4 regions of the Pseudonocardia kongjuensis genome follow, and region 4 is predicted to be linked to each of the others. Evidence: predicted binding sites of a transcription regulator. Region 4 holds the regulator's gene; each other region holds the start of a gene.
The links. The regulator LexA, encoded in region 4, represses DNA repair genes until DNA is damaged. The targets are predictions, from matches to a motif close to CGAACACGTGTTCG.

Region 1 (7,223 bases), on a different contig from region 4:
AACAAGGTCAGCCGGGGCGGAGGCTCCGGCGGCTTCGGTGGCGGCGGCGGTGGCGGCGGCTACGACGGCGGTGGCGGCGGCGGCCAGCAGGGCGGCGGCTCCGGCGGAGGCAACTCCGGCGGCGGCTATGACGACCCCTGGGGTTCGGCCCCGCCCGCCGGGAGCGGCGCGGCGTCCGACGACGAGCCCCCTTTCTGATCCACGTACCCACCGCCCGTCACGGGCGGTAGACCCACCAGGAGCACCACCATGGCCAAGGCCATCGTGCGCAAGCCGAAGAAGAAGGTTTGCGCGTTCTGCAAGGACAAGGCCCAGCTGATCGACTACAAGGACACCGGTCTGCTGCGGAAGTTCATCTCGGACCGGGGCAAGATCCGTGCCCGTCGGGTGACCGGCAACTGCCGTCAGCACCAGCGGGACGTCGCCGTCGCGGTCAAGAACTCCCGCGAGGTCGCCCTCCTGCCCTACACCTCGACCGCGCGCTGACGAGGAGAACGCAGATGAAGCTCATCCTCAACGCCGACGTCCCCAACCTGGGCGCGCCCGGCGACATCGTCGAGGTCAAGGACGGCTACGGCCGCAACTACCTGCTGCCGCGCAAGCTCGCGGTCGTCGCCACCCGTGGTGCCGAGAAGCAGGTCGAGCAGATCCGCCGGGCCCAGAAGACCCGCGAGATCCGGGACCTCGGGCACGCCCAGCAGGTCGACTCGCAGCTGCGCAACCTGAACGTGACCGTCCCGGCCAAGGCCGGCGACAACGGCAGGCTGTTCGGCTCGGTCACCCCGACCGCGGTCGTCGAGGCGGTCAAGGCGTCCGGCGGTCCGACGCTGGACAAGCGGATCGTCGACGTCCCGGGTCACATCAAGACCCTGGGCAAGCACCAGGTGCAGGTGCGCCTGCACCCGGAGGTCACCACCGAGCTGCCGATCGCGGTCGTCGCGAGCTGAGCGGTGCGGTGGTCGGTCGACCACTGAGAGTAGTCAGAGCGGTGTCCGGAGCCGAGTGCTCCGGGCACCGCTCTGTCGTATGTACGGGCCCGCCCGCGACGGGTCGGCGACCGGTCCGCGGACGCGCTCCGGAGTCGCGAGTGGACGGGTCCGCCCGGTCGGGTGAGGACGGACCGGATCCGCTGTCACACAGACGACACGCCGCGCGGTGACGATCGGCTCGTCGGGCGGGGCTGTGGACGCGCCGGGCGGTGAACGGTGTCCGGCGCACTCCGACACGCCGGAAGCGGCCCTGCGACGACACGCCAGAGCGATGTTGTCCACAGCTGTCCCCATGCCACTGACCAGCGATTATGGCAGAAATCGATGCGCTGTCCCCAGGTTGTCCACAGCACGGTCCCGGGATGGGCGGCGGTCGTGCACAGTCCGTCCCCAGGTTGATCACCAGGCCGGTTGGTGCCGGGGGTGTGCGCCGACCTAGCCTCGGTCCGACCGGCTCGGCAGTACGTCCCGCACCCGCCCGCACGACAGGCGGCCCGGTGGCGGGCGCCCGGGCCGGACCATCACGGGAGACCCACGCGAGTACGCCGAGGACGGCTCTCGCGCTTCGAACGTGTGTTCGCTATGCTGTCCACCGGGGGTGACGCTGCGTATGGCTCTGACGGACGATCGTCCCACCGGCCGGCCTCGAGCCGTTCGCGACGAGGACCAGGCGGGCGGCTCCGGCAGCGGCGGGAGCGGCACCTTCGATCGTCAGCCGCCGCAGGATCTCACCGCGGAGCAGTCGGTACTGGGCGGCATGCTCCTGAGCAAGGACGCGATCGCCGACGTCGTCGAGGTGCTCCGCCCGGAGGACTTCTACCGTCCCGCGCACCAGACGGTCTACGAGACGATCCTGGACCTCTACGGCCGCGGTGAGCCGGCCGACGCGGTGACCGTGTCGGCCGAGCTGCAGCGCCGCGGCGAGCTGGTGCGCCTGGGCGGTGCGCCGTACCTGCACACCCTCATCGCGACGGTGCCGACCGCGGCGAACGCGGCGTACTACGCGGAGATCGTCGGGGAGAAGGCGATCCTGCGCCGGCTGGTCGAGGCCGGCACCCGGATCGTGCAGCTCGGCTACCACGGAGCCGAGGGCGGCGAGGTCGACGAGGTCGTCGACCGGGCGCAGGCCGCCGTCTACGAGGTCACCGAGCGCACCACCACCGAGGACTACACGGTGCTGGAGGAGCTCCTCCAGCCGACGATGGACGAGATCGACGCGATCGCCTCCCGCGGCGGCATGTCCTCCGGCGTCCCCACCGGGTTCGCCGATCTCGACGCGGTCACCAACGGTCTGCACCCCGGGCAGATGGTCGTCGTCGCGGCCCGGCCCGGGCTCGGGAAGAGCACCCTGGGGTTGGACTTCGCCCGCTCCTGCTCCATCAAGAACGGCATGACCAGCGCGTTCTTCTCCCTGGAGATGAGCAAGTCCGAGATCGTGATGCGTCTGCTGTCGGCGGAGGCACGGATCCGGCTGGCCGACATGCGGGCCGGCCGGATGTCCGACGAGGACTGGACGCGGATGGCGCGGCGGATGTCGGAGATCTCCGAGGCGCCGCTCTACATCGACGACTCGCCGAACCTGACGCTGATGGAGATCCGGGCCAAGGCGCGCCGCATGAAGCAGCGCAACGACCTGAAGCTGATCATCCTGGACTACCTGCAGCTGATGACCTCGGGCCGCAAGGTCGAGTCCCGCCAGCAGGAGGTCTCGGAGTTCTCCCGGCAGATCAAGCTGCTCGCCAAGGAGCTCGAGGTGCCGGTGGTCGCGATGAGCCAGCTGAACCGTGGTCCCGAGCAGCGGACCGACAAGCGGCCGATGCTGTCCGACCTGCGTGAGTCCGGATCCATCGAGCAGGATGCCGACATGGTGGTGCTGCTGCACCGCCCGGACGCCTTCGAGCAGGACGACCCGCGGGCCGGCGAGGCGGACCTGATCCTGGCCAAGCACCGTAACGGTCCGACGACGACGATCACCGTGGCGCACCAGCTGCACTACAGCCGGTTCTCCGATCTCGCGCACGGCTGAGCGCCGGGCAGCGGCAGCACCGGGCGCGCGGGCGGCCGGTACGACGTGGCGTGCGGCCCGCTGACCGCGGCGTGGGACGTGGCGACAGCGTGGGACGTGGCGGCAGCGCGGCGGTGGCCGCGGCACGGGGTGTCAGGCGGCCGGGCAGGCCCGGCGCGACCGGCGCGGTGAGCGTGGCCCGGCGGCCCGCTCAGCCCCCGGGTCGGCGCCGCTGCGGCACGGTGGCCGCGACGCCCAGCGACAGCGCGGCGAGCACGATCCCGGCGATCACCACCGGCACCGCGACCATGACCGCTCCGGCCAGCAGCACCAGCAGGGACACTCCCAGCAGCGCCGACGGCAGCGGCCCGGCCCCGTGCACCGAACGACCCGACCCGCCCGGGCCGTGCAGCAGGCTTCCCGGCGCGGCCGGACGCAGCAGGCTCCCCGGGGTGGCGGGACGCAGCGCGCGCCCCGGGCCGGCCGGCCGGTTCGCGCCGGTGAGCGCCGCGAACCGGCGCACCAGGCGTGGATCGGTGAGCCGCAGCTGGATCTCGATCTCGTGCAGCCGCCGTGTCTCGCGCTCGCTCAGCACAGGAGCACCCCTCGGAGTCTCGACCGGCGCACGGGAGCACCGGTGGGGAGCCTGGGGCGACGTCGATCCGGGCGTTCAGGGCAGACTACGTGACCTGATCGTGACCTTGACAGCCGGGCGAACGGGGTCACAGTGCCGGTGCTCACGCCGCACCGGCCCGGGTCACCAGATGGAGACGCGGTCCCGCCGGGGCCCGGCCGGGGCGCCGAGCCTGCTGCACAGACCGGTCCACGAGCGGTCCGGGGCCGGTGTCCTGGCGGGCCGGGACCGCAGCCAGCGCAGCTGGAGGTCCGGGTCGTCGGGATCGACGGTCGCCCGGTCCCGGCGGCTCGGCCTGGCCGCCGACCGGGTCTCGACGATCGTGCCGTCGGTGAGCGCCTGCACGCCGTGCAGGCAGCCGGGCGGGACCAGCAGCAGCCGCCCGCCGTCCAGCACGGACACGGCGAGCCGGCCGAACGTCTCGGCCTCCGGGCGGGCGTCGATCACGACCGCGTAGCCGGCTCCGCGGGACACGTCGAGCAGCACCGCCTCGGCCCGGTGCAGGTGCAGGCCGTCCACCGCGTCCCGGGCCACCCGGCGCCTGCGGCGCACCGCGAACGCGTCCGGCCCCGGCGGCCCGACGAGCAGCGACCCCGGCACCACGGTCCTCAGCACGCTCACCCGCCGCTCCCCCCGGCCGCTCCGGTCACGCCCGGTGGCGTGTCCGGGCCCCGGCCCGTTTCTCGTACCCGGGACGACAACGAGCGAGACCGCCGTCGGTGACGCTCGGCGAATGTGTACTGCTCCGAACGGGTGGCCGAGGCGTGGCCGCCGTCGCGGACTACTATCGCCCATAGTTGATCGGGGGTGGGCGCCATGCCGGAACCGGTGCGCTGCCGCGCCTGCCGTTCCGATCGCGGCGAGATCGTCCTCGACCTCGGCGAACAGCCCCCGTGGGACCGCATGCCGCTGCGGGACGCGCCGCTGCCCGATCCGGTCGCCCCGCTGCGGATGTGGCTGTGCAGGCGCTGCGGCCTGGCCCAGCTCGCCGACGACGTGCCGGTCGCCGAGGAGCTGCACGGCGTCGAGCCGCTGGCGTTCGCCGCGCAGAGCGACCGGTCGGTCGCCCGGCTCGCCGACGCCGGCCTGGTCCGTCCCGGCGGCCGGGTGGCCGAGTTCGGCAGCCCGCACGGCGAGTCCTGGCTGCCCCGGCTGACCGGCCGGGGGATGACCGCGCTCGACCCGGCGGATCCCGGGGCCGGGCCCGCCGACCTGGTGGTCGACGTCTACGGGCTGCTGCACGAGCCGGACCAGCGGACCGCGCTGCGCCGCCGCGCCGCCCTGCTCGCCCCGGGCGGGACGCTCGCCCTGCAGCTCCTGTCGCTGGGCACCGTGCTGCGCGAGGGCCAGTGGTACGACCTGCGGCACGGTCACCACGCCTACTGGTCGCTGCCCGCGCTGGACGCGGCGCTGCGCGGGCACGGGATCGGCCTGCACCGCGCCTGGTGGTACCCGCTCTCCGGCGGAACGCTGCTGGTCACCGCCCGGGCCGGGGCCGAGCCGGACGCCGGGGCCCGGCGGCTGCTCAGGGCCGAGGACGGGCTCGGCGTCCGGACCGCGGCCGGGCTGGGCCGGTTGCAGGCCGCCGCCGACGGCACCGGCGCGCTGCACGCCTGGCTGGTCGCCGAGCGGGCCGCGGGCCGCACCGTCGCCGCCTACGGCGCCGCGTCGCGGGCGGTCCCCCTGGTCTGCCGGGCCGGGATCCGGTCGGACCTGCTCGCGGCGGTCGGCGACGCGGCGCCGGCGAAGCAGGGCAGGCGGATGCCCGGCACCGACGTGCCCGTCGTCGCCCCGGCGGAGCTGGCGCGGCTGCAGCCCGACCGGGTCGTGCTGTTCATGCCGGAGCTCGCCGACGAGGTGCGCGCGGAGCTGCCGGGGATCGAGGCGGCCGGGGGCCGGTGGGTCGTCCTCGATCCGGCTCCGCGGCTGCTCGGCCGGGTGGCGGCGGAGCGGTCCGCCGGACGGAGCCCTGGGGCGCATGGGGGGTTGCGGTTACCCTCGTAGGCCGGGAGGCACCATGCGAGGTCGACTCGGTGAGCTCGAGGCAGCCGTGATGGACGTGCTGTGGGACGGTGCCGCACCGTGCCGCGTCCGGGACGTCCGGGCCCGCCTCGCACCGGCCCGCCCGCTGGCCTACACCACCGTCATGACGGTGCTGGACAACCTGCACCGCAAGGGCTGGGTCCGGCGCGAGCTCGACGGCCGGGCCTATCTCTACCGCCCGGCCGCCACCCGCGAGGAGGAGACCGCGCAGGCGCTGCGCGAGCTGCTGGACGCGGCCGGCGACACCGAGGCCGTCCTGCTGCACTTCGCCCGCTCGGTGTCCGAGCGCGAGTCGGCGGTGCTGCGGGCCGCGCTGAACCCGTCGGCGCCGCCGGTGCTGTGGGGCCGCGACGCCGCGGGCTGACCGGGATCAGGCGGCGCGGCCGGCGGACCGGCGGGACCGCAGCCAGGACGGCCTGCGGCTCGCCGGCGGGGTGTCGGGTGCGCCGTCGTCGGTCCGCTCGGCGGTCCTGGTGATGTTGCGGACCATCCCGCCGAAGACGATCCCGTGGAACGGCGCGACCGACCACCAGTACAGGAACCCGGGCAGCCCGTGCGGGATGAACACCGCGCGCTGATGGTAGGTCGATCCGCCGTCGCGGGGCCGGACCGTCATCTCCAGCCAGGCCCGGCCCGGGACCTTCATCTCGGCCCGCAGCCGCAGCAGCGCCGCCCCGTCCCCGTTCCGGCTGTCCCCGTTCCGGCTGTCGCCGCCGGGTTCCACCAGCCGTTCCACCCGCCACCAGTCCAGCGCGTCGCCGGTGTGCAGGTCGTCCGGGTCGCGGCGGCCGCGGGCCAGCCCGACCCCGCCGACGGCCCGGTCCATCCATCCGCGCACCGACCAGGCCAGCGGGAACGAGTACCAGCCGCGCTCCCCGCCGATGCCCTTGACGACCGTCCACAGCCGTTCGGGTGAGGCGCCGCAGTCCTGCTCGCGCTCGTCGAGGTAGACGCTGCCGCCCGCCCACTCCGGGTCGCTGGGCAGCGGATCGGACGGCACGTTCTGCACGGTCGCGCCGGACCAGCGGGTCTCGACCTCGCCGTCGGTGATCCGGGACAGCGCCAGCCGCACCGCCCGGTCGTAGCCGATCCGGCCCTCCGGCGGGTCGGGCACGTAGCCCAGGATGTCCTGCTCGGAGCAGACGACCTCGTGCACCAGCGACTCGATCAGCGGGGTCGCGATCGACTTCGGCACCGGCGTGACGACGTTGATCCAGTGCGCGGACAGCGACGGCGACAGCACCGGCACCGGGACGACCCGCCGGCGGCCCAGCCCGGCGACGGCGGCGTAGCGCTGCATCATCTCGACGTAGGTGAGGATCTCCGGCCCGCCGATGTCGAACGTCCGGTTCAGCCGCCCGGGCAGCTCGGCCGCCCGGATCAGGTAGCGCAGCACGTCGCGCACCGCGATCGGCTGGATCCGGTTGTGCACCCAGCGCGGGGTGACCATCACCGGGAGCCGCTCGGTGAGGTGGCGCAGCATCTCGAAGCTGGCCGATCCGGAGCCGAGGATCACCGCCGCCTGCAGCACGACGGTCGGCACCCCGGACCG
Region 2 (7,223 bases), on a different contig from region 4:
GAACCTACCCGGATCCGCAAGATCACGGATCGGGAACCGCGGCGGTCGCGCACCGGCCGTTTCGGTTCCCGAATGCGGATCAGCGGGCCGGGCGGGTGCGGGCGGCTCCGGTGCCGGATTCTCCGCGGGGAGCCGGCCGGACGGTCGTCCTCGGCGAGGTCCTGCCCCGTCAGGCCGGGGAACGGTAGACGGTGTCGCGCCGGGGACCGGGTCGCAGGGATCCCGAGCCAGGGGGTGGCGCCCGGTCGTCGCCGTGCAGGGCACGCGTGAGTCGGGCGATTGCCACGCGTCGGCAGCGGAGTTAGATTAGGCTAACCTTGGTTGGCCAGGCGGGGGTGGGTGTGCGGAGCCGGTGCCGGCGTGACCGGGGTGGCCTGGCTGCCATGACGACGGGGCGAGTCGTTGACATCCTTCGAGCGGGACCGGCCGGGGGGCCTGCGCCGGCCACGGGCCGTCGCACTGGTCGCGGTGGCCCTCGTGCTTGCGGCCTGCGGTGGTCCGGAGCCGGCGGCGACCGAGCCGGAGACCAGGACCGTCAGTCATCCGCTCGGCGAGGTGCAGGTCCCGGGGGAGCCGGCGTCGATCCTCGCGACCGACGAGTACGCCGCACTGAACCTGCTGGCGCTGGGGGTGGAGCCCGCGGTGGTGTACGGCTCCTTCGGGTCGGAGGTGGGCCGGGTCGTCCTCGAGGACGCCGGGATCACCGTCGTCCCGGGTGCGACGTTCTCCGAGAGCCCGCCGATCGAGGAGATCATCGGGCACGCCCCGGACATGATCGTGATGACCGGTGGGGCGGAGATGCAGGAGACCTACGACGCCCTGTCCCCGGTAGCGCCGGTGGTGGCCGTTCCGTACTACGACACGACCTGGCAGGAGTCGCTGACCGCGGCCGGCGCGGCGGTCGCGCGCACCGACCGGGCGGAGTCGATGATCAGGACGTTGGAGGGCCGGATCGGTGCGGTCCAGGCCGCGTCGGAGCCTGGGCCGACCTCACTGTCGGTGGTCGCCGAGACCTACGGCGACTGCTGCTTCTCCGCTGCCCGCGGCACCCCGCTCTCGACCATCCTGCAGGCGGCGGGGTTCACCCGTCCCGCCGCGCAGGACATCGACGCCACCTACGGCGAGTTGTCGGTGCTGCCGATCTCGCCGGAGCAACTCGGGGCGCACGACGCAGACCTGGTGATCGTCCCCGACGGGGAGTACTACAGCGCCGACGCGGTACGGGCGCAGCCGGTCTTCCGGTCGCTGCCCGCCGTTCGCGACGGACGGGTCCTGCAGGTCGACGGGGACCTCTGGTTCGGGAACTTCGCCTTCGCCGTGCACTGGATCGCGACCGACCTGGAGGCCGTCGCGCAGGACGGTGCGGCGGCAACCGTCGGTGTCCCGGGCGACGCGACAGCGCGCTGGGAGCAGTTCCGGGCCGACGTCGGTGGCTGAGCGCCGCGGCTGCGGGCTGCGGCGCTCGCGACGGAGGACCGGCCGGCCTGAGTAGCGGGGTGGACGATGCCGATCAGCCTGCCGTCGGGGCCGCCCACGTGACGCGGGCGGCCCCGACGGCATTCCGGACGCGTCAGCTCACCAGCCGCGCGCCTTCCACTCCGGCAGCCCCGGGCGCTGCTCGCCGATGGTCGAGTCGTCCCCGTGCCCCGGGTAGAACCACGTCTCGTCGGGCAGCACGTCGAAGACCCGCTCCTCCAGGTCGGCGAGCAGCTGCACGTTGTCCTCCGCCGACCAGGTCTTGCCCGGCCCGCCGGGGAACAGGCTGTCCCCGGTGAACAGGTGCGGCCGGTCGTCGCCGCGGTAGAGCAGCGCGATCGAGCCGGGGGTGTGCCCGCGCAGGTGGATGACCTCCAGCTCGATCTCGCCGAAGGCGATCCGGTCGCCGTGCCCGACCAGCTCGTCCATCGGCGCGGGGAGCTCGGGGGCGTCCTCCGGGTGCGCGATCAGCCGGGGCTCGAACATGCCGGCGATCGCGCCGAGCGCCTGCCAGTGGTCGTGGTGCCGGTGCGTGGTCACCAGGTGCCGCAGGTCGGGGCGCTCGTCGGTGGCGCCGATCAGGTCGGCGATCCGGCTCGGCTCGGCCGCCGCGTCGACCAGCAGCGCCTCGCCCGAGGACTTGCAGACGAGCAGGTAGGCGTTGTTGTCCATCTCGCCGACCGAGATCTTGCTGATGCTGAGCCGGTCCAGGTCGCGGCGGATCGCGGCGCCGCCGGGATCGGTGTGACCGGTGTAGTTCTCCAGGACGTCCACGGCGCGAGGGTAGCGGCCTGTACCGCCCGCCGCGGTGGGGCGAACCCGCCGGTGCCTGCTGCGGCCCGCCCGACGCCGTCCGGGGGCCGTCCCCCGCCCGTCCGGTCGAACATGCGTACGAGTATCGTGCACGGTGTACCGACCGGCGCGTGGCGGCGTGCATCCACCGAGGGACGGCCGCTGCGAGGCCCGCTCGCCGCGTTCCTGTCAGGGGTGCGGCCTAGCATCGGATCCGGAACTGGGACGACCCTCGCCAGCCAGGAGGCGCGCATCGTGAGCGACCACAGCACCGACCGCCCGGACGTCGGCGGCACCCTGTCCCCGGGTGCGTCGCCGGTCCCCGGCGGTCCACGGCTGGTCGTCCGCGGCGCCCGCGAGCACAACCTGCAGGGCGTCGACATCGACCTGCCCCGGGACAGCATGATCGTGTTCACCGGGCTGTCCGGCTCCGGCAAGTCCAGCCTGGCGTTCGACACGATCTTCGCCGAGGGGCAGCGCCGGTACGTCGAGTCGCTCTCGGCCTACGCGCGGCAGTTCCTCGGCCAGATGGACAAGCCCGATGTCGACTTCATCGAGGGGCTCTCGCCCGCGGTGTCGATCGACCAGAAGTCGACCAACCGCAACCCGCGGTCGACCGTCGGCACGATCACCGAGATCCACGACTACCTGCGTCTGCTCTACGCCCGTGCCGGCATCCCGCACTGCCCGCAGTGCGGCGAGCGGATCGAGAAGCAGACCCCGCAGCAGATCGTCGACCAGGTGCTGGAGATGGAGCAGGGCAGCCGGTTCCAGGTGCTCGCGCCGGTCGTGCGGACCCGCAAGGGCGAGTTCGTCGACCTGTTCTCCACCCTGCAGTCGCAGGGCTACTCGCGGGTGCTGGTCGACGGCACGGTGCACCAGCTGTCCGACCCGCCGAAGCTGAAGAAGCAGGAGAAGCACGACATCTCGGTGGTCGTCGACCGGCTCTCGGTCAAGGCGACGGCCAAGCAGCGGCTCACCGACTCGGTCGAGACCGCGCTGCGCCTCGCCGACGGCCTGGTCGTGCTCGACTTCGTCGATCTCCCGGCCGACGACCCGGTCCGCGAGCGGCGCTTCTCCGAGCGGATGGCCTGCCCGAACGGGCACACCATCGCGGTCGACGACCTGGAGCCGCGCACCTTCTCCTTCAACTCGCCCTACGGCGCCTGCCCGGCCTGCACCGGTCTCGGCATCAAGAAGGAGGTCGATCCGGAGCTCGTCGTGCCGGATCCGGACCGCTCCCTGGAGGACGGGGCGATCGCACCCTGGTCGGCCGGGCACAACGCCGAGTACTTCGGCCGGCTGCTGTCCGGGCTGTCGACCGCGATCGGGTTCCGGATGGACACGCCGTGGCGCAAGCTGCCGGCCGCCGCGCAGAAGGCGGTGCTGCAGGGCAGCGACGACCAGGTGCACGTGCGGTACCGGAACCGGTACGGCCGGGAGCGCTCGTACTACGCCAACTTCGAGGGCGTCATGCCGTTCCTGGAGCGGCGCCTGGAGCAGACCGAGTCGGAGTCGCAGCGCGAGCGCTACGAGGGCTACATGCGCGACATCCCGTGCCCGGCCTGCGGCGGCTCCCGGCTGCGGCCCGAGGTCCTGTCGGTCACAATGCCGCACCGCGACCTGGGGGAGCGGTCCATCGCCCAGGTCTCGAACATGTCGGTCGCCGAGTGCGCCGACTTCCTCAACGGCATGGTTCTCGACGACCGCCAGGCGATGATCGCCGGCGCGGTGCTCAAGGAGATCCAGGCCCGGCTCGGGTTCCTGCTCGACGTCGGTCTGGAGTACCTGTCGCTGGACCGCGCCGCCGGGACGCTCTCCGGCGGGGAGGCGCAGCGGATCCGGCTGGCCACCCAGATCGGGTCGGGGCTGGTCGGGGTGCTCTACGTGCTCGACGAGCCGTCGATCGGGCTGCACCAGCGGGACAACCGCCGGCTGATCGACACCCTGACCCGGCTGCGCGACCTGGGCAACACGCTGATCGTCGTCGAGCACGACGAGGACACCATCCGGGCCTGCGACTGGGCGGTCGACATCGGCCCCGGCGCCGGCGAGCACGGCGGGTACATCGTGCACTCCGGCCCGGTCGCCGATCTCGAGTCGCACGACACCTCGCTGACCGGCGCCTACCTGTCCGGCCGGCGGTCGATCCCGCTGCCGCAGCGGCGCGAGCTCGACCACTCCCGCAAGCTGTCGATCATCGGGGCGCGCGAGCACAACCTGCGCGGGATCGACGTCGACATCCCGCTCGGCGGGCTGGTGTCGATCACCGGGGTGTCCGGCTCCGGCAAGTCCACCCTGATCAACGACATCCTCGCGACGGTCCTGGCGAACCGGCTGAACGGCGCCCGTCAGGTCCCGGGCCGGCACACCCGGATCAACGGGATCGACGAGCTCGACAAGCTGGTGCGGGTCGACCAGTCGCCGATCGGGCGGACCCCGCGCTCCAATCCCGCCACCTACACCGGCGTGTGGGACAAGGTCCGGAAGCTGTTCGCCGCGACCACCGAGGCGAAGGTCCGCGGCTACGCCGAGGGCCGGTTCTCGTTCAACGTCAAGGGCGGCCGCTGCGAGGCGTGCACCGGCGACGGCACGATCAAGATCGAGATGAACTTCCTGCCCGACGTCTACGTCCCCTGCGAGGTCTGCAAGGGCGCCCGGTACAACCGGGAGACCCTCGAGGTCCACTACAAGGGCAAGACCGTCGCCGACGTGCTCGACATGCCGATCGAGGAGGCCGCCGAGTTCTTCGAGCCGATCACCTCGATCGCCCGCTACCTGCGGACCCTGGTCGACGTCGGCCTCGGCTACGTCCGGCTCGGGCAGCCCGCCCCGACCCTGTCCGGCGGCGAGGCGCAGCGCGTGAAGCTGGCCAGCGAGCTGCAGAAGCGCAGCAACGGCCGGACCGTCTACATCCTCGACGAGCCGACCACCGGCCTGCACTTCGAGGACATCCGCAAGCTCCTCGCGGTGATCCAGGGCCTGGTCGACAAGGGCAACACGGTGATCGTCATCGAGCACAACCTCGACGTCATCAAGACCTCGGACTGGATCATCGACATGGGCCCGGAGGGCGGGTCCGGCGGTGGCACGGTGGTCGCCCAGGGCACGCCCGAGCAGGTCGCGGCCCATCCGGACAGCCACACCGGCCGGTTCCTGCGCGATCTCGTGACCCCGGACGCCACGCCGGTCAAGCCGGCCCGCAGGCGCACCGCGGCCGCCGCGAAGGGCGCCAAGGGCGCGGCGTCCTCCGCGCCGGCGGTGTCCCGGCGACGGGCGGCCTCCGCGGCGAGCTGACGGCTCGTCAGGCGTGCTGGCGGGCGCGGGCCGGGACGCGGCGGCGCAGGTTCCCCAGCACGAACAGCCCGTACCGGCGGACGAGCGCCGCATAACAGCCGGCCACCCCGATCACCCGGTCCCGGCGGCGGATCACCGGCTCGGCCTCCCGGATCAGCTGCCGGGTGAAGGCCCGCTGCACCGCGAACTCCGCGCGGGTCGCGGCCGCGGACGCCGAGCCGGGGTGGATCCGGAACGATGCGGCGGTGCCGGCGGAGCCGTGCAGGCCGCCGTGCCGCAGCAACCGGACCCACAGGTCGAGATCCATCGTGAACAGCAGGCGGCCGTCCACCCCGCCGACGGCGTCGTAGTGCGCCCGCCGGAACGTCACCGCGGCGGACGGGCCGATCGGGTTGCCGCCGTGCCGCACGACCGCCCGCAGCACCTCGGCCGCCGGACGGGTGCCGAGCAGCGACCGGGGGACGTGCCGGTTCGGGAACAGCGTCCGGCCGTCGGCGTCGATCATGTCGGTGCGCCCGACGACCAGCGCCAGCGACGGGTCCGCGGCCAGCGCGTCGATCTGCGCCCGCAGCGCGCCGGGGGCGACCAGGTCGTCCGCGCAGAGGATCTTCACCAGGTCCGCCCGGGCCAGCTGCACGGTGCGGGCCCAGTTCTCGGCCATCGGCACCGTCTCCTCGACCCGGACCAGCCGGATCCGCGGATCGTCGAGACCGCGCACGATCTCCGACGACCCGTCGGTGCTGCCGTTGTCCCGGACCACCACCTCGAGATCGGCGTCCTGGTCGAGCACGCTGCGCAGGGTCCGCTCCAGGTACCGGGCGCCCTGGTGGACCGGGACGCACACCGACAGCGCGGGTCGGCTGGGCACCGCGCACCTCCCTCCAGCAGCTCCGTCGACGGCCGTGACCGGCCACGACGGACCGTACGAGACGACCGCGGAAGAACCGGGCAGGCCCGGACGCGACACGGTCGGCGGTACCCTCCGTGCGGTCACCGTCTCCCCGTCGGCGGGCCCCGCCCGACCGGATCCGGACCGGGCTGCTACTCTCGGGAATGCGACCACCCGGGATCGCGTTGATTCGTGTGTTCCGGGCGTCAAGTGGAGCCCCGCTCCCACCCACGCCGTGATCGTAGCGGTGTCCGGGTCCATGGTCCGGCCTCGTGGCACAGGTGTGTGTCATCGGCCGATCAACGGGTCTTCGCTTGTCGTCGCCGGCGCAACAGCAGGTAGTAGCGACACAGCGAGTTACTCAGGAGACCCCATCAGCACAGAGCCCCGCATCAACGACCGCATCCGCGTGCCCGAGGTCCGTCTCGTCGGCCCGAACGGTGAGCAGGTCGGGATCGTGCGCATCGAGGACGCCCTCCGGCTGGCGCAGGACGCCGACCTCGACCTGGTCGAGGTGGCCGGTCAGGCCCGCCCGCCGGTCTGCAAGCTCATGGACTACGGCAAGTTCAAGTACGAGAGCGCGCAGAAGGCCCGGGAGTCCCGGCGCAACCAGCAGCTCACCGTGATCAAGGAGCAGAAGCTCCGGCCGAAGATCGACAAGCACGACTACGAGACGAAGCGCGGCCACGTCCGCCGCTTCCTCGAGGGCGGCAACAAGGTCAAGGTCACGATCATGTTCCGTGGTCGCGAGCAGTCCCGGCCCGAGCTG
Region 3 (7,223 bases), on a different contig from region 4:
TGTCGACCGGGGTGTTCGGGGTGCCGTCACCGCCGCCGGTGGACTCGCCGGCCCGGGCGACCGCGTCCAGGGTCCGCAGGCCCTCCTCGCCGATCGAGCCGAACACGGTGTACTCGGGCGGCAGCTGCGCGTCGCCGTAGATCATGAAGAACTGGCTGCCGCCGCTGTTGGGGGCCGCCGTCTTCGCCATCGCCAGCAGGCCGCGGCCGTAGGTGAGGCCGTCGAACACCTCGTCCGGGATGGTGTAGCCGGGCCCGCCGGCGCCCTGGCCGGTCGGGTCGCCGCACTGCAGCACCTGCAGGCCGGGGCTGGTGGTCAGCCGGTGGCAGGACGTCCCGTTGTAGTAGCCCTGCTGGATCAGGCTCTCGAAGCTGTGCACCGTGCACGGCGCCAGCGCGCGGTCCAGGGTGAGATCGATCGTGCCGGCGCTGGTGCTGAACGACGCCGGCACGGTGCCCTCGGCGGACACCTCGCCGTCGGCGGGCGGGTCCACCGGCTTCGACGCGGGCGCCTCGGCCGGGTAGGCGCAGTTCACCGACGCGGGGAGCGCGGTCGGGCGGGTCGGCAGCGGGACGACCGGGAGCCCGGAGGTGTCCGGTCCGGTGTCCTGCTGGGCCTGCGCGGCCGGGTCGGCGGGCTCGGTGTCGCCGCCGCCCCAGGCCGCGGTCAGGGCGTAGACGCCGCCGGCGGCCACCGCGACCACCAGCACCGTCGCCACGACGGCGATCGTCGTGTTCCGCTTCTGCTTCTGGGCCCGTTCCACCCGGTGCGCCTGCTGGGCGGCCAGCTTCCGCTTGGCCGCCTCCCGGCGCTGCTCGTTCGTCGCCACGCTCTGCTGCTCCCTAGTCGATCACCGGTCACCGGAGGGTATCGGGGGCACCTGGGGGCGAATCGGGGAGACACCGGTTCTAGGCTGGGGGAGCCTTGCGCACCGGCACGAGAGGACGTGGACCTGCAGTGACCGCCACCGAGCAGCAGGCGGAGGGCCGGGCGCGCAAGCCCGAACCGTTCGCCGCGCCGAAGGGCATCCCGGAGTACCTGCCGCCGGACTCGGCCGGGTTCACCCATGTCCGGGACACCCTGGCCGGGGCCGCCGCGCGCGCCGGGTACGGCCACATCGAGCTGCCGGTCTTCGAGGACACCGGGCTGTTCGCACGCGGGGTGGGGGAGTCCACCGACGTCGTCTCCAAGGAGATGTACACCTTCGCCGACCGCGGCGGCCGCTCGGTGACGCTGCGGCCGGAGGGCACCGCGGGCGTCGTCCGGTCGGTGATCGAGCACAACCTGGACAAGCAGGGCCTGCCGGTCAAGCTGCGCTACGCCGGGCCGTTCTTCCGGTACGAGCGCCCGCAGGCCGGCCGCTACCGGCAGCTGCAGCAGGTCGGCGTCGAGGCGATCGGCGTCGACGATCCCGCGCTCGACGCCGAGGTCATCGCGATCGCCGACGAGGGCTTCCGGGCGCTCGGCCTCACCGGCTACCGGCTGGAGCTCACCTCGCTCGGCGACGCCGCCTGCCGGCCGCGGTACCGCGAGCTGCTGCAGGAGTTCCTCGCCGGGCTGGACCTGGACGAGCCGACCCGCGAGCGGGCCGCGATCAACCCGCTGCGGGTGCTCGACGACAAGCGCCCCGAGGTCCGGGCCGCGATGGCCGACGCGCCGCTGCTGATGGACCACCTGTCCGCCGAGGCCGCCGAGCACCACGCCGCCGTGCTGGCGCACCTCGACGACCTCGGCGTCGCCTACACCCCGAACCCGCGGATGGTCCGCGGCCTGGACTACTACACCAAGACCACGTTCGAGTTCGTGCACGACGGCCTCGGCGCCCAGTCCGGGATCGGCGGCGGCGGCCGCTACGACGGCCTGATGGGCACCCTCGGCGGTCCGGACCTGTCCGGCGTCGGGTTCGGCATCGGCGTCGACCGCACGCTGCTGGCCTGCACCGTCGAGGGCGTGCAGCCGTGGTCGGGCGCCCGGGCCGAGGTGTTCGGCGTGCCGCTCGGCGAGGACGCCCGCCGCCGGCTGGTCGTGATCGCGGCCCGGCTGCGCGCCCAGGGGGTGCGGGTCGACCTGTCCTACGGCAACCGCGGGCTGAAGGGCGCGATGAAGTCCGCCGACCGCTCCGGCGCCCGGTTCGCGCTGGTGCTCGGCGGCCGCGACCTGGAGAACGGCACGATCGGGTTGAAGGACCTGGTCTCCGGTGACCAGCAGGACGTCCCGCTGGACGGGGTGGTCGACGCCGTGGTGACCGCGGTCGCCGCCGAGGTCGGCTGAGCGCCGCGATGGCCGCGTCGGACCGGGAGGACTGGGACCGCAGGCACCGCGCCGTCGGTGCGGGTGCCGGTGCCGGTGCCGCGCTGCCCCCGGACGCGCTGCGCGGCCGGCTCGAGCTCGTCCCGGAGACCGGCCGGGCGCTCGATCTGGCCTGCGGCCGCGGTGCGGTCGCGGTGTGGCTGGCCGGGCGCGGGCTCGACGTGGTCGCGGTCGACGTGTCCCCGGCCGGGCTCGCCGCGGGCGCCGAGCTGGCCACCGCCCTCGCCCCGCCCGGCCGGATCCGCTGGGTCGAGGCCGACCTGGACGACGGTTTCCCCACCGACGACGGCGTCTACGACGTCGTGGTCTGCCAGCGGTTCCGGGTGCCCGCCCTGTACCCGGCGCTGGCCGCCGCGGTGGCCCCCGGCGGGCTGCTCGCGATCACCGTGCTGTCCGAGGTCGGCGACTCCGGCGGCCGGTTCCGCGCGGCCCCCGGGGAGCTGCTCGCCGCGTTCGGCGGGTTCGAGGTGCTCGCCCACCACGAGGCCGACGGCGAGGCGCACCTGCTGGCCCGCCGGCCGTGATGCGCTGAGCGGTCCGGGCGGCGGTCGCAGCCGCGGGCCCGGTGCGCCGGCGGCCCAGGGGTGCGAGGACCGGGGCCTGCGGTCAGCGATGCGCGGCGACGAGGGCGGCCAGGCCGGTGGTGACCGGGACCGCGGCGACCAGACCGATGCTCCCGGCCAGCGTCCTGACGATCTCGGTGGCGACGTCCTGGCTGGTCAGCACGTCCGACACGCCCCCGGCGGCGACCGAGAACAGCAGCATCAGCGGCAGCGCCGCACCGGCGTAGGCGAGCACCAGGGTGTTCACCGCCGACGCGACGTGGTCCCGCCCGATCCGCATCCCGGCGGAGAACAGCTCCCGGGCACCCAGCTCCGGGTTCGCCGCGCCGAGCTCCCAGACGGCCGACGCCTGGGTGACCGTCACGTCGTCGAGCGCACCGAGCGCGCCGATCACCAGCCCGGCGAGCACCAGGCCGCGCGGGTCGATCGGGATCCCGCCGAGGGTGCCGATCAGGTTGGCCGTGGTGTCGTCCAGCCCGGTCAGCCGCGCGGCGGCGGTGAAGCCGTAGCCGATCACCCCGATCAGCGCCAGCGACACCAGCGTGCCGAGCACCGCACACGACGTCCGGGCGCTGAACCCGTGGGTCAGGTACAGCACCACGAACATGATCAGGCACGCCCCGGTCACCGCCACCGCGAGCGGTGAACCGCCGGACAGGATCGCGGGCAGTACGAACCACAGCAGGATGACGAACGTCAGCCCCAGGCTGATCAGTGCGGCGAACCCGCGCAGCCGCCCGAGCAGCACGACGGCCAGCGCGAACGCGGCCGCCAGCCAGATCAGCGCGGGCGTCCGCTGGAAGTCGTTGAGCTGGTACGACCCGGCGGAGTCGGGATCGCCGCCGGACCAGGCGAGGGTCACCGGGTCGCCGACCGCGAACCGCGGGCTGGACGGCTCGTTCGGCACCAGCTGCACCAGGTCGCGTCCGGCCCGGGGGCCGTCGGTCATCGCGATCGTGACGCCGGTGCAGGCGCCGTCCCCGGAGCCGGGGGAGCAGTCCGCGACGGCGACCGCCGTGACGTCCCCGCGCACCTGCTCGGTCGGCGGGAACTCCGGCGTCGGGACGTCTCCGGGCCACAGCAGTGCGACGCCGGCCAGCGTGGCGAGCGCGCACGGGATCAGCAGGGCGACCAGCAGGTTCCGCACCCGCCGTCCGGCCGGGGTGGGGCTGCCGTGGCCGTGCCCGTGGCCGTGGCCGTGGCCGGTCGGAGGGGCCGACCGGCGTCCGGCGGCAGCGGCGGCTCCCGCGGTGACCGGGCCGGTCCCGGCGATCCCGGCGTCGTCGTCGGGACCGGCGTCCTCCGGTGCCGGTGCCGACCCGCGGACGCGACGCCCGCCGCCGTCCGGCAGGCCGGCGCCGCGGGCCCGGTCCGCCGGGGGACCGTGCGCGGTGTCGCGGACCCGTGCCCCGGTGGCCTCCGGCGCCGCGGCCGGGTGCTCGCCGGTCTCCGCCCGGCTGCGGCGGTGGGTGGGCGTCTCCTCGTCGTGAGCGCCGTGGCCGTACGTCCCGCCGGTGTCGCCCCGGCCGGCCCGCCGCCGGGCCCCCGCGTCGCGGTCCCCGCGCCCGTGCCCGGCCGGGCCGCTGCGGCGGGGCTGCGGCGCGGTGCCCGGCGGACGGCCCCCCGTGGCACCGGGTCCGGGCGGCCCCGGCCGGGCCCCGGCCGGGGCCGCCCCGGCACCGGGCCGCTCGGCACGGGGCCGCTCGGCACCGGGCCCGCCCGGCGCCGGATCGCGCTCGTACGGGCCCGGTGCGCCACGGCGGGCGCCGCGCTGCGGTCCGTCCGCGTCGTACGGCCGGGCGCCGGTACCCCCACCGGTGCCGCCGGAGCGCGGTACGGCCGGCCGGCCGGCCGGACGGCCCCCGGCCGGGGCCGGCTCGTCCGGTGCGCCGGCGGACCGCGGCGGCGACTCCGGCCGCTGGTGCCTGCCCGTCCCGTCCGCCCGCCGACGCCCGCCGGGTTCCCGGTCCGGACGCACGTCACCGGCGGACCGGTCGGGATCGTCGGGGTGCACCCCGGCATCCTCGCAAGTGATCACCCGGCGCCGGAGCGGTGCTCGCCCGGAGGGCACCGCCGGGCGACGACCGGTTGCCCCGCGTTCGAACTTGTGTTCGACTGATGCCCGTGCGGTGGAGCGGACAGCAGGTGGGAACCGACGGGGTCGGGGCGGATGCGGTGCTGCCGGGCATGGCCGGGTTGCTGCGCTCGGTGCGGACCCCCGAGTTCGCCGGCGCGGTCTTCCACGAGGTGGAGGCGCGTTCGGCGCTGAACCGGGTGGGGCCGTCGTCGCCGGTGCCCTTCGGGTGGACGGTGAACCCGTACCGGGGATGCGCCCACGCCTGCACGTACTGCCTGCGGGGGGACACCCCGGTGCTGACCGCCGGTGGTCGGTCCCGGCCGATCGCCGATCTCCGCCCCGGCGACGAGGTGATCGGCACCGTGACCGACGGGCACGGCAGGCGCCGGTTCGTGCGCACCCCGGTGCTGGCCCACTGGTCGACCCGGCGCCGCGCACAGCGGGTGTCCCTGGACGACGGGACGGTCCTCGTGACGTCGGCCGAGCACCGGTTCCTGACCCGGGAGGGCTGGGCGCACGTCCGGCCGGGGCGCTGCCGCTCGTCGGCGGACCGGCCGCACCTGACCGCCGGATCGGCGCTGGTCGGGCCCGGTGCGGCGGCGATGCCCGCGGAGGGCCACCCGGCCGGCTGGGCCGAGGGGTACCTGTGCGGGCTGGTCCGGGCCGACGCGGTCCGCAGCAGGCGGTCCGCGGAGCCGTTCCCGTCCGACTGGGTCGAGCTGGAGGCGCTGGCCCGTGCGCACCACCTGCTCACCTCGGGCGGCCCGGGCGGCCCGGATGCCACCGGCCCGGGCGCGGCGAACCGTCCCGGCGCGGCCGGTGCGGGCCGCGTCCCGGCGGGCGCCGGTCCGGCGGGTGCGCGGCAGGCGGCAGCGGCGCGGCACGCCTCCGCCGCCCCGGCGCCGCACCGCGCCGCCCCCTCGCCGACGGTGTGGCCGGAGCGGCCGGGGCCGGGCTGGTCCGCCGGCTTCCTCGGGGGAGTGCTCGACGCGAGCGGCGAGGTGTCCGCGGGTGTCCTGCGGATCACCCCGGGCGACGAGCAGCTGACCCGGGCGACCGTGGACGCGTTGCGCAGGCTCGGGTTCCGGGTCGCCTCCGAGCCGTCCGGCCGGCCGGGCGGCCGGTCGCTGCGGGTGCTCGGCGGGGCCGCGGAGCAGCTGCGTCTCGTCGCGGTGGCCGATCCGGCCCTCGCCCGGGTCCGGGACGTGGCGGGGGCGCTCGTCGAGGAACCGCGGGACGGCGCGCCCCGGGTGGTCGACGTGCAGGACACCGGCGACATCGTGCCGATGTTCGACATCACGACCGGCACCGGCGACTTCGTCGCCGCAGGCGTGGTCAGCCACAACTGCTTCGCCCGGAACACGCACACCTACCTGGACCTGGATGCGGGCACGGACTTCGACTCGCAGATCGTGGTCAAGGTCAACGTCGCCCGGGTCCTGGAACGGGAGCTCGCCCGCCCGGGCTGGCGGCGCGAGCACGTCGCGATGGGCACCAACACCGACCCGTACCAGCGGGCCGAGGGCCGCTACCGGCTGATGCCGGGGGTGATCGGCGCGCTCGCCCGGTCCGGGACGCCGTTCTCCGTCCTCACCAAGGGCACCGTGCTGACCCGCGACCTGCCGGACCTGGCCGCCGCGAACACCGACGTCCGGGTCGGGGTGGGGGTGTCGGTCGCGCTGCTCGACCGCGAGCTGCAGTCCCGGCTCGAACCCGGCACACCGAGCCCGCGGGCACGCCTCGACCTGGTCCGGCGGATCACCGACGCCGGTCTGCCCTGCGGGGTGATGGTCGCGCCGGTGCTGCCGTGGCTGACCGACTCCGCCGAGGCACTCGACGCGCTGCTCGCCGACATCGCGGCCGCCGGGGCGAGCGGCGCGACGGTGCTCGCGCTGCACCTGCGGCCGGGGACCCGCGAGTGGTTCCTCGGGTGGCTGGGCCGGGAGTACCCGGCGCTGCTGCCGCGCTACGAGCGGCTCTACCGGCGCGGCGCGTACGCGGGGCGCGACTACCGGGAGGCGCTGGCCCGGCGGGTGGCGCCGCTGCTGGCCCGGCACGGGCTGGACCGGCCGGAGCCGAACCCGCGGGACCCGGGCTGGACACGGCAGGAGTCCGGGCCGCCGGCGCCGCCCGATCCGCGGGCCGGCCAGCTGAGCCTGATGTGACGCCGGGCGGGGTTCGCACCGGCGCCGGGCCCACCGGACCGCAAACCTGGTGGCGGGCCCGGTGGGGCGTGCGGATAGCCTTGTCCGCCGTGATGCGAACCCACCCCG
Region 4 (7,223 bases):
GGACTCGGCGGTGGCGCTGGAACGGGTGGCCGACGTCGTCCTGCCGTACTCGGCGACCACCGGCGGCCCGCTGGGCGCGGTCGGCACGCGGACGATCACCGGCGGCGCCGTCGGACCGGTCGCGGCGGACGGCGGGCGGGCCGCGGCCCTGCGCACCTACACCGACGCCTGGCTGTTCCCGCTGCCCGACGGCCCGGTGACCGGGGATGTCCTGGTCGGGGCGCTGGGCGGGGCCCCGCTGCAGGTGCCGCTGCCCGGTGAGCCGCAGGGCGAGGCGGTGGCTCTGGACGGCCGCGGGACGCTGCACTCCGCCACCGAGGCGCGGGGCCTGTCCCCGGCCGCGATCCGGTCGGTCGCCGGTGCGGTTGCCGCCGCGACGGCACCGGCCGCGCCGGTCGCGGCCCAGCCGGCGGAGGCGCCCGACGTCCGGTCCTTCCCGCCGTGGCTGCCCGCCGCGGCCGGGATGGCGGTCGTCGTCGCGGTGCTGCTCGCCGGGGTCGGGGCGATGGCGCTGCACGGCCGCCGCAGGCGGTGACCGTGCCCCGGTCCGGGATCGGCACCGCGCCCCGGCTCGGGATCGGCACCGTGGCCCGGCTCGGGATCGGCACCGTGGCCCGGCCCGGGATCGGCACCGCGCCCCGGCCCGGGATCGGCACCGTGCCCCCGCCGGGGGTCGGCACCGTGCCCCGGCCCGGGGGTCGGCTCAGAGCCGGCGCAGCACCGCGACGACCCGGCCCAGGATCGACGCCTCGTCACCCGGGATCGGCTCGTAGGCGTCGTTGGCCGGCATCAGCCAGATGTGACCGTCCCGGCGCCGGAACGTCTTGACGGTCGCCTCGCCGTCGATCATCGCCGCGACCACCTCGCCCTGTTCCGCGACCGGCTGCTGCCGGACGACGACCCAGTCCCCGTCGGTGATCGCCGCGTCCACCATGGAGTCACCCTTGACGTTCAGCAGGAACAGGGTGCCCTCGCCGACGATCTCGCGGGGGAGCGGGAACACTTCCTGCACGGCCTGCTCGGCCAGGATCGGCCCACCGGCGGCGATGTCGCCGAGCAGCGGCACGAACGCGGGTGCCGGACGCTCCGAGCGCCCTGCCTCGGTGTCGGCGTCGGTCCCGTCGCCCGCGGCGGTCTGGTCGGGGCTGCGCACGTCGACCGCACGGGTCCGGTTCGGGTCCCGGCGCAGGAATCCCTTGCGCTCCAGGGTCCGCAGCTGGTGGTGCACCGACGACGTGGAGGTCAGCCCCACCGCGTCGCCGATCTCCCGCACGCTCGGCGGGTAGCCGTAGCGGTCGACCCAGTCCCGGATCACCGCCAGGACCTTCCGCTGCCGCGGGGTCAGACCGCGCGTGTCGGCCGGGGGCTCGGGGAACTCCCGGACGTCGGCGGAACCCCGCCCGGGGGACGCACCGCCTCCGGACTCGTCCGCTGCCATCGCATTCGCCTCCTCGAGGATGTACCGGCACGGACACTAGCCGCCTTCGGCCGGTCCGCCAAACATGCGTTCGAAGTTCGTCACCCGCGTGTCGTGGATTCCGTCGGGCACCGGTGGTACAACATCGCACAGGCGTTCGATCGAACATCGATTCGAGCGCCGGGGTGTCCGGGGCGGGCGTCCCGTGCGGGCAGGGAGGCGAGCGGCATGGGTGTGGTGACCGAGGTCCGGCCGTGGGAGGTCGGGCGGCAGGCGCGATCCGTGCCGCCGGCGAGCCCGGGGCGAACTGAGCAGTCGAGGCGGCCGATGCAGCCGACGCGGTCAGCGCAACGGGCGCGGCCGGTGCAGCCGGTGCGGTCGGCGTGGTCGGCGCGGCCGGTGCGGTCGGTGCGGCCGGCGCGAGCGGGGTGGCCGGTCGCCCGGGCGCGGGGTGTGGCGGCACCCGGTGGCGTGCTGCGGCGGGCCGTCCAGGGACTGGGGATCGGGCTCGCCTCGGCGGCGACGGTGATCGGGCTGGGTCTGCTCGCGGAGGTCTCGGCAGCGGTGGTGGCGCCGGTGTCGACACCGCCGTCGGTGGTCGTCCAGAGCGTGCTGCCGGCCGGCCACTGAGCCCGGCCGGAGCGGGCTGAGCAGCGGCGATCCGATTCCTGTCGGTGCCCGGTGCTACACAGCTCGCACGCCCGTTCGACCGGCCCCGGGGAAGGGCCGGGCGGGATGGGCAGGACGCGTGGCCGGGTGTGGCCGGCGTCGACGGTGACCGTTCCGCCGCAGCAGGCGGGTGGTCCTCGAGGAGCAGGAGGAGCCATGCGAGAGCTCGACGTGCGTGAGGTGGCACCGCGGCCACGGACCGGTCGGCCGGGCCGGGCGGCGGCCGCGAATGCGCCGCAGTGGTCCGGCGCTGCCGGGGTGCGCGAGCGGGTGCGTGCGGGGGCCGCCCATGCGGTGCGCTGTGCCGGGGCGCGGCGTCCGGCCCGCGGATCCGCGGCGGCCCGGGCCGCCGCCCGGTGGGACATGCCCGTCCCCGGATCCGAGGTGCCCGAGCGGGCCTCCGGTCCGGCGTTCGGCGCGCCCCGGAGGGCCTCCGCTCCCGTGCCCGGTGCCCCCGAGCGGACCTCCGGTGCCCCCGAGCGGGCCTCCGGTCCGGCCGCCGGTGCCCCCGAGCGGGCCTCCGGTCCGGCCGCCGGTGCCTCCGAGTGGGGCTCCGGTCCGGTCGCCGGTCCGGTCGCCGGTGCGGCCGCCCGGACCTCCGGTCCGCGCACATCGCCCGCCGGCCCGGGAGCGGCGTCCGGCGCGGCCCCGGCCATGGCATCGAGCGTGGCGTGCCCTGCTGCGTCCACGGCGTCCCGGGTCGCCGGGTCCGGCGTGGCCTTCACCCGGTATCCCGGGGCGGCTCCGGCCGGGCACGCGACTGCGCGGGTCCGCGCTGTCCGCCCACCGGGGCGCCACTGCGTGGCACCTGCCCGGCTGCACCGTCCGGTGGTGCGACGTCGCTCACGGGGTGAGCGACTGCTGGCCGGGGTCGCCACGGTGGTCTGCTCGGCCACGGTGGTCGTGGTCCTGGGGCTGCTCGGGGATGCGGCGGCCGGATGGAACGCCGAGGTCGCCCCGGCACCCGGGCCGGCGGCGACGGCTCCGGCCGCTCCGTGACGCCGGGCGCGCCGGGTACCCGCAGGGGCCGACCGGGGACCGCGCCGCATGCGATCCGACCGGTCGGCCGCCGTGCCGTGCGCTGCGGCGGGCCGACCGGGGTCCGCGCCGTATGCGATGCGAACTGGTCGGCGGCCGTGCCGTGCGCTGCCGGGCCGAGCGGGGTCCGCGCCGCATGCGATCCGACCGACCAGCAGCCGTGCCGGGCGTCGCCCGCCCGACCGGAGACCACATCGGGCACGGTCGCCGCGCGTGACAGGAGCCTTGCCGCCCGGCGCGTCGGGATGGCGTGTCCCCGACCCGCGACACCGTCCGTCGCGGTCCGCCCGGGGCGCCGGACGGACCCCGGGATCGCGTCACGCGCGCTGATCAGGGCGGATGTGCAGGTTCATGATCCGTGTGCTCCGGCGGCCGCGCGGGGGCCGTGTGCGACCCTCGTTCCCGATCGGGCGAAGCTCGGCGCCATACCGGACCCGGGGATGGCGCACCCCAATATGTAGGGGTTACATTGGTGTCGTTCTCCCACTGGTTGGGGGAGCCGTCACCGCGGTACATCGCGGTGCGGGGCGGAGAATTCCCGCCGGGTCACGGGAGAAGGGGAGTGCCGACGTGCGTTGCCCGTTCTGCCGCCACCCGGATTCGCGGGTGATCGACTCCCGGACCGCCGACGACGGGACCTGCACCCGCCGCCGCCGGTCCTGCACCGCCTGCGGTCGCCGGTTCACCACGGTCGAGGAGACCGTGCTCGCCGTCGTCAAGCGCAGTGGGGTGAGCGAGCCCTTCAGCCGGCAGAAGGTTGTCGGCGGGGTTCGCCGGGCGTGTCAGGGCCGGCCGGTCGACGAGGACGACCTGCAGCAGCTCGCCCACCGGGTCGAGGAGACGGTGCGGGCCCGCGGTGCGGCCGAGATTCCCAGCCACGAGGTGGGGCTGGCGATCCTCGGACCGCTGCGCGAGCTCGACGAGGTCGCGTACCTGCGGTTCGCGAGCGTCTACCGATCCTTCTCCTCCATCGAGGACTTCGAGAAGGAGATCGCCGACCTCCGTTCGGCGGCTGCCGGGGAAGCAGCCGACGACGGGGCCGGCAACCGGGACGGCTGACGCCGATCCGCCGGTACCGGTGCGGGCGCGCAGGGGGCGCATCCACCGGCGGCGGACCGGCACTGATCGGCCGGACCGGGAACGGGGGCGGTGTCCCAGCACCGCCTCGGGTGCCCGCGCACCCCAGCGCGCGGGAGAGGAACGTCGGATGCGGAGGCAGTTCATGACCGAGACCGTCGGGGGCCCGGCGACAGGCACCGGGAGCACGACCCAGAACACGGCCCAGAACGGCGACGCGCCCGCGAAGGCGCGCGGCCGCGGGAAGGCGGGCGCCAGGCAGCGCGCCGGGCTGCCCGTGCAGCGGGTCTTCACGACCGAGGGTGTGCACCCGTACGAGCAGGTCGAGTGGGAGCGCCGGGACGTCGTCATGACGAACTGGCGGGACGGCACGGTGAACTTCGAGCAGCGCGGCGTCGAGTTCCCGCGGGCCTGGTCGGTGAACGCCACCAACATCGTCACCAGCAAGTACTTCCGTGGCGCCGTCGGCAGCGAGACCCGCGAGTCGAGCCTGCGCCAGCTCATCGACCGGGTGGTCGGCACCTACCGGCGGGCCGGCGTCGAGCACGGCTACTTCGCCACCGAGGCCGACGCCGAGATCTTCGACCACGAGCTGACCTGGATGCTGCTGCACCAGGTGTTCAGCTTCAACTCGCCGGTCTGGTTCAACGTGGGCACCGCCAGCCCGCAGCAGGTCAGCGCCTGCTTCATCCTCTCGGTCGACGACACCATGGAGTCGATCCTGAACTGGTACCGGGAGGAGGGCCTGATCTTCAAGGGCGGCTCCGGCGCCGGCCTCAACCTGTCCCGGATCCGCTCCTCGCGTGAGCTGCTGTCCTCCGGCGGCACCGCGTCCGGCCCGGTCTCCTTCATGCGCGGCGCGGACGCCTCCGCCGGCACCATCAAGTCGGGCGGCGCGACCCGCCGGGCGGCGAAGATGGTCGTGCTCGACGTCGACCACCCCGACATCGAGGAGTTCGTCGAGACCAAGGCCAAGGAGGAGGCCAAGGTCCGGGTGCTGCGCGACGCCGGGTTCGACATGGACCTGGGCGGCTCCGACATCACGTCGGTGCAGTACCAGAACGCGAACAACTCGGTCCGGGTGACCGACGAGTTCATGCGCGCGGTCGAGGAGGGCACCGACTTCGGCCTCCGCGCCCGGATGACCGGCGAGATCATCGACCGCACCGACGCGCGGAAGCTCTTCCGCGGCATCGCCGAGGCCGCCTGGAACTGCGCCGACCCCGGCATCCAGTACGACGGCACGATCAACGACTGGCACACCACGCCGGAGTCGGGGCGGATCACCGCGTCGAACCCGTGCTCGGAGTACATGCACCTGGACAACTCCAGCTGCAACCTCGCGTCGCTGAACCTGCTCAAGTTCCTCGACGCCGACGACCGGTTCGACGCCGAGACCTTCGCCAAGGCCGTCGAGCTGATCATCACCGCGATGGACATCTCCATCTGCTTCGCGGACTTCCCGACCGACCCGATCGCCGACACCACCCGGCGTTTCCGGCAGCTCGGCATCGGCTACGCGAACCTGGGCGCGCTGCTCATGGCGACCGGGCACGCCTACGACTCCGAGGGCGGCCGGGCACTCGCCGGGGCGATCACCTCGCTGATGACCGGCGCCGCCTACAAGCGCTCCGCCGAGCTCGCCGGGGTCGTCGGCCCCTACGAGGGCTACGCCCGCAACGCCGAGGCCCACCAGCGGGTGATCCGCAAGCACGCCGCGGCGAACGACGGGATCCGCAGCTTCCCGGCGTCCAACCCGGTCCAGCAGCTCGCGTCGCAGACCTGGAAGAAGTGCCAGGAGATCGGCGAGGCGAACGGCTGGCGCAACGCGCAGGCGTCCGTGCTGGCCCCGACCGGCACGATCGGCCTGATGATGGACTGCGACACGACCGGCATCGAGCCGGACCTGGCGCTGGTCAAGTTCAAGAAGCTGGTCGGCGGCGGCTCCATGCAGATCGTCAACCAGACCGTGCGCCGGGCCCTGGACAACCTCGGCTACCAGGCCGAGCAGGCCGAGGCCATCGTCGAGTACGTCGCCGAGCACGGCCACGTCATCGACGCCCCGGGCATGAAGCCCGAGCACTACGAGGTGTTCGACTGCGCCATGGGGGAGCGGTCGATCGCCCCGATGGGGCACGTCCGGATGATGGCGGCCGCGCAGCCGTTCCTGTCCGGCGCGATCTCCAAGACGGTGAACATGCCCGAGCGGGCCACCGTGGAGGACGTCGAGCGGATCTACCTCGAGGGCTGGCGGCTCGGCCTCAAGGCCCTCGCCATCTACCGGGACAACTGCAAGGTCGGGCAGCCGCTGTCGGCGGGCAAGGGCAGCTCGGGCGAGAAGTCCGCGGAGGCCGAGTCGGCGCCGACGGTCGTCGTCGAGCAGCGGCCGATCCGCAAGCGGCTCCCCAAGAAGCGCCCGAGCGAGACGGTGTCGTTCACCGTCGGCGGCGCCGAGGGCTACCTCACCGCGGGCAGCTACCCCGACGACGGGCTCGGCGAGATCTTCGTCAAGCTCGGCAAGCAGGGCTCCACCCTGGCCGGCGTGATGGACGCGTTCTCCATGTCGATCTCGGTCGGCCTGCAGTACGGCATCCCGCTGGAGTTCTACGTCTCGAAGTTCTCCAACCTGCGCTTCGAGCCGGCCGGCATGACCGACGACCCGGACGTCCGGATCGCCACCTCGGTGCTGGACTACCTGTTCCGCCGGCTCGCGCTGGACCACCTGCCCTACGAGAAGCGGGCCCAGCTGGGCATCTTCTCCTCGGACGAGCGGTCGGCCCAGGTCGAGAACGAGTACGGCTCGGGGGAGAACCTGGACCTCGACGAGTTCCGCTCGTCGGTGCCCACCACCACCGAGAAGAAGGACCCGGCCGTCGAACCGGCCCCGGTCGAGGTCGGCAGCTCGACCGAGCTGCTCGAGCTGCGGCTGGGCAAGGCTGCCGACGCCCCGCTGTGCATGACCTGCGGGACGAAGATGCGGCCCGCCGGATCCTGCTACCTCTGCGAGGGCTGCGGCTCCACC

Region 1: a site for LexA is predicted at 1,556-1,569, ahead of dnaB (replicative DNA helicase). Genes of this name have one in related genera too.
Region 2: a site for LexA is predicted at 2,357-2,370, ahead of uvrA (excinuclease ABC subunit UvrA). Genes of this name have one in related genera too.
Region 3: a site for LexA is predicted at 4,974-4,987, ahead of ABD160_RS31760 (intein-containing Rv2578c family radical SAM protein). Genes of this name have one in related genera too.

Annotation. Positions count from the first base shown of each region.
Region 1 covers NZ_BAAAJK010000063.1:39,465-46,687, reverse strand. Annotated here, with positions in the region: gene ABD160_RS32965 (single-stranded DNA-binding protein) at 1-198, shown strand, start outside; gene rpsR (30S ribosomal protein S18) at 250-486, shown strand; gene rplI (50S ribosomal protein L9) at 501-947, shown strand; gene dnaB (replicative DNA helicase) at 1,600-3,015, shown strand; gene ABD160_RS32945 (DUF3040 domain-containing protein) at 3,206-3,589, opposite strand; gene ABD160_RS32940 (dTDP-4-dehydrorhamnose 3,5-epimerase family protein) at 3,752-4,249, opposite strand; gene ABD160_RS32935 (methyltransferase domain-containing protein) at 4,445-5,632, shown strand; gene ABD160_RS32930 (BlaI/MecI/CopY family transcriptional regulator) at 5,646-6,035, shown strand; gene ABD160_RS32925 (SDR family oxidoreductase) at 6,042-7,223, opposite strand, start outside.
Region 2 covers NZ_BAAAJK010000033.1:109,336-116,558, reverse strand. Annotated here, with positions in the region: gene ABD160_RS23860 (ABC transporter substrate-binding protein) at 469-1,437, shown strand; gene ABD160_RS23855 (MBL fold metallo-hydrolase) at 1,576-2,250, opposite strand; gene uvrA (excinuclease ABC subunit UvrA) at 2,566-5,565, shown strand; gene ABD160_RS23845 (glycosyltransferase) at 5,573-6,433, opposite strand; gene infC (translation initiation factor IF-3) at 6,828-7,223, shown strand, end outside.
Region 3 covers NZ_BAAAJK010000055.1:44,765-51,987, forward strand. Annotated here, with positions in the region: gene ABD160_RS31740 (peptidylprolyl isomerase) at 1-829, opposite strand, end outside; gene hisS (histidine--tRNA ligase) at 958-2,271, shown strand; gene ABD160_RS31750 (class I SAM-dependent methyltransferase) at 2,280-2,834, shown strand; gene ABD160_RS31755 (YibE/F family protein) at 2,917-4,887, opposite strand; gene ABD160_RS31760 (intein-containing Rv2578c family radical SAM protein) at 4,992-7,115, shown strand; gene aspS (aspartate--tRNA ligase) at 7,205-7,223, shown strand, end outside.
Region 4 covers NZ_BAAAJK010000046.1:7,472-14,694, forward strand. Annotated here, with positions in the region: gene ABD160_RS27255 (hypothetical protein) at 1-535, shown strand, start outside; gene lexA (transcriptional repressor LexA) at 704-1,438, opposite strand; gene ABD160_RS27265 (hypothetical protein) at 1,871-2,047, shown strand; gene ABD160_RS27270 (hypothetical protein) at 2,918-3,085, shown strand; gene nrdR (transcriptional regulator NrdR) at 3,695-4,183, shown strand; gene ABD160_RS27280 (vitamin B12-dependent ribonucleotide reductase) at 4,347-7,223, shown strand, end outside.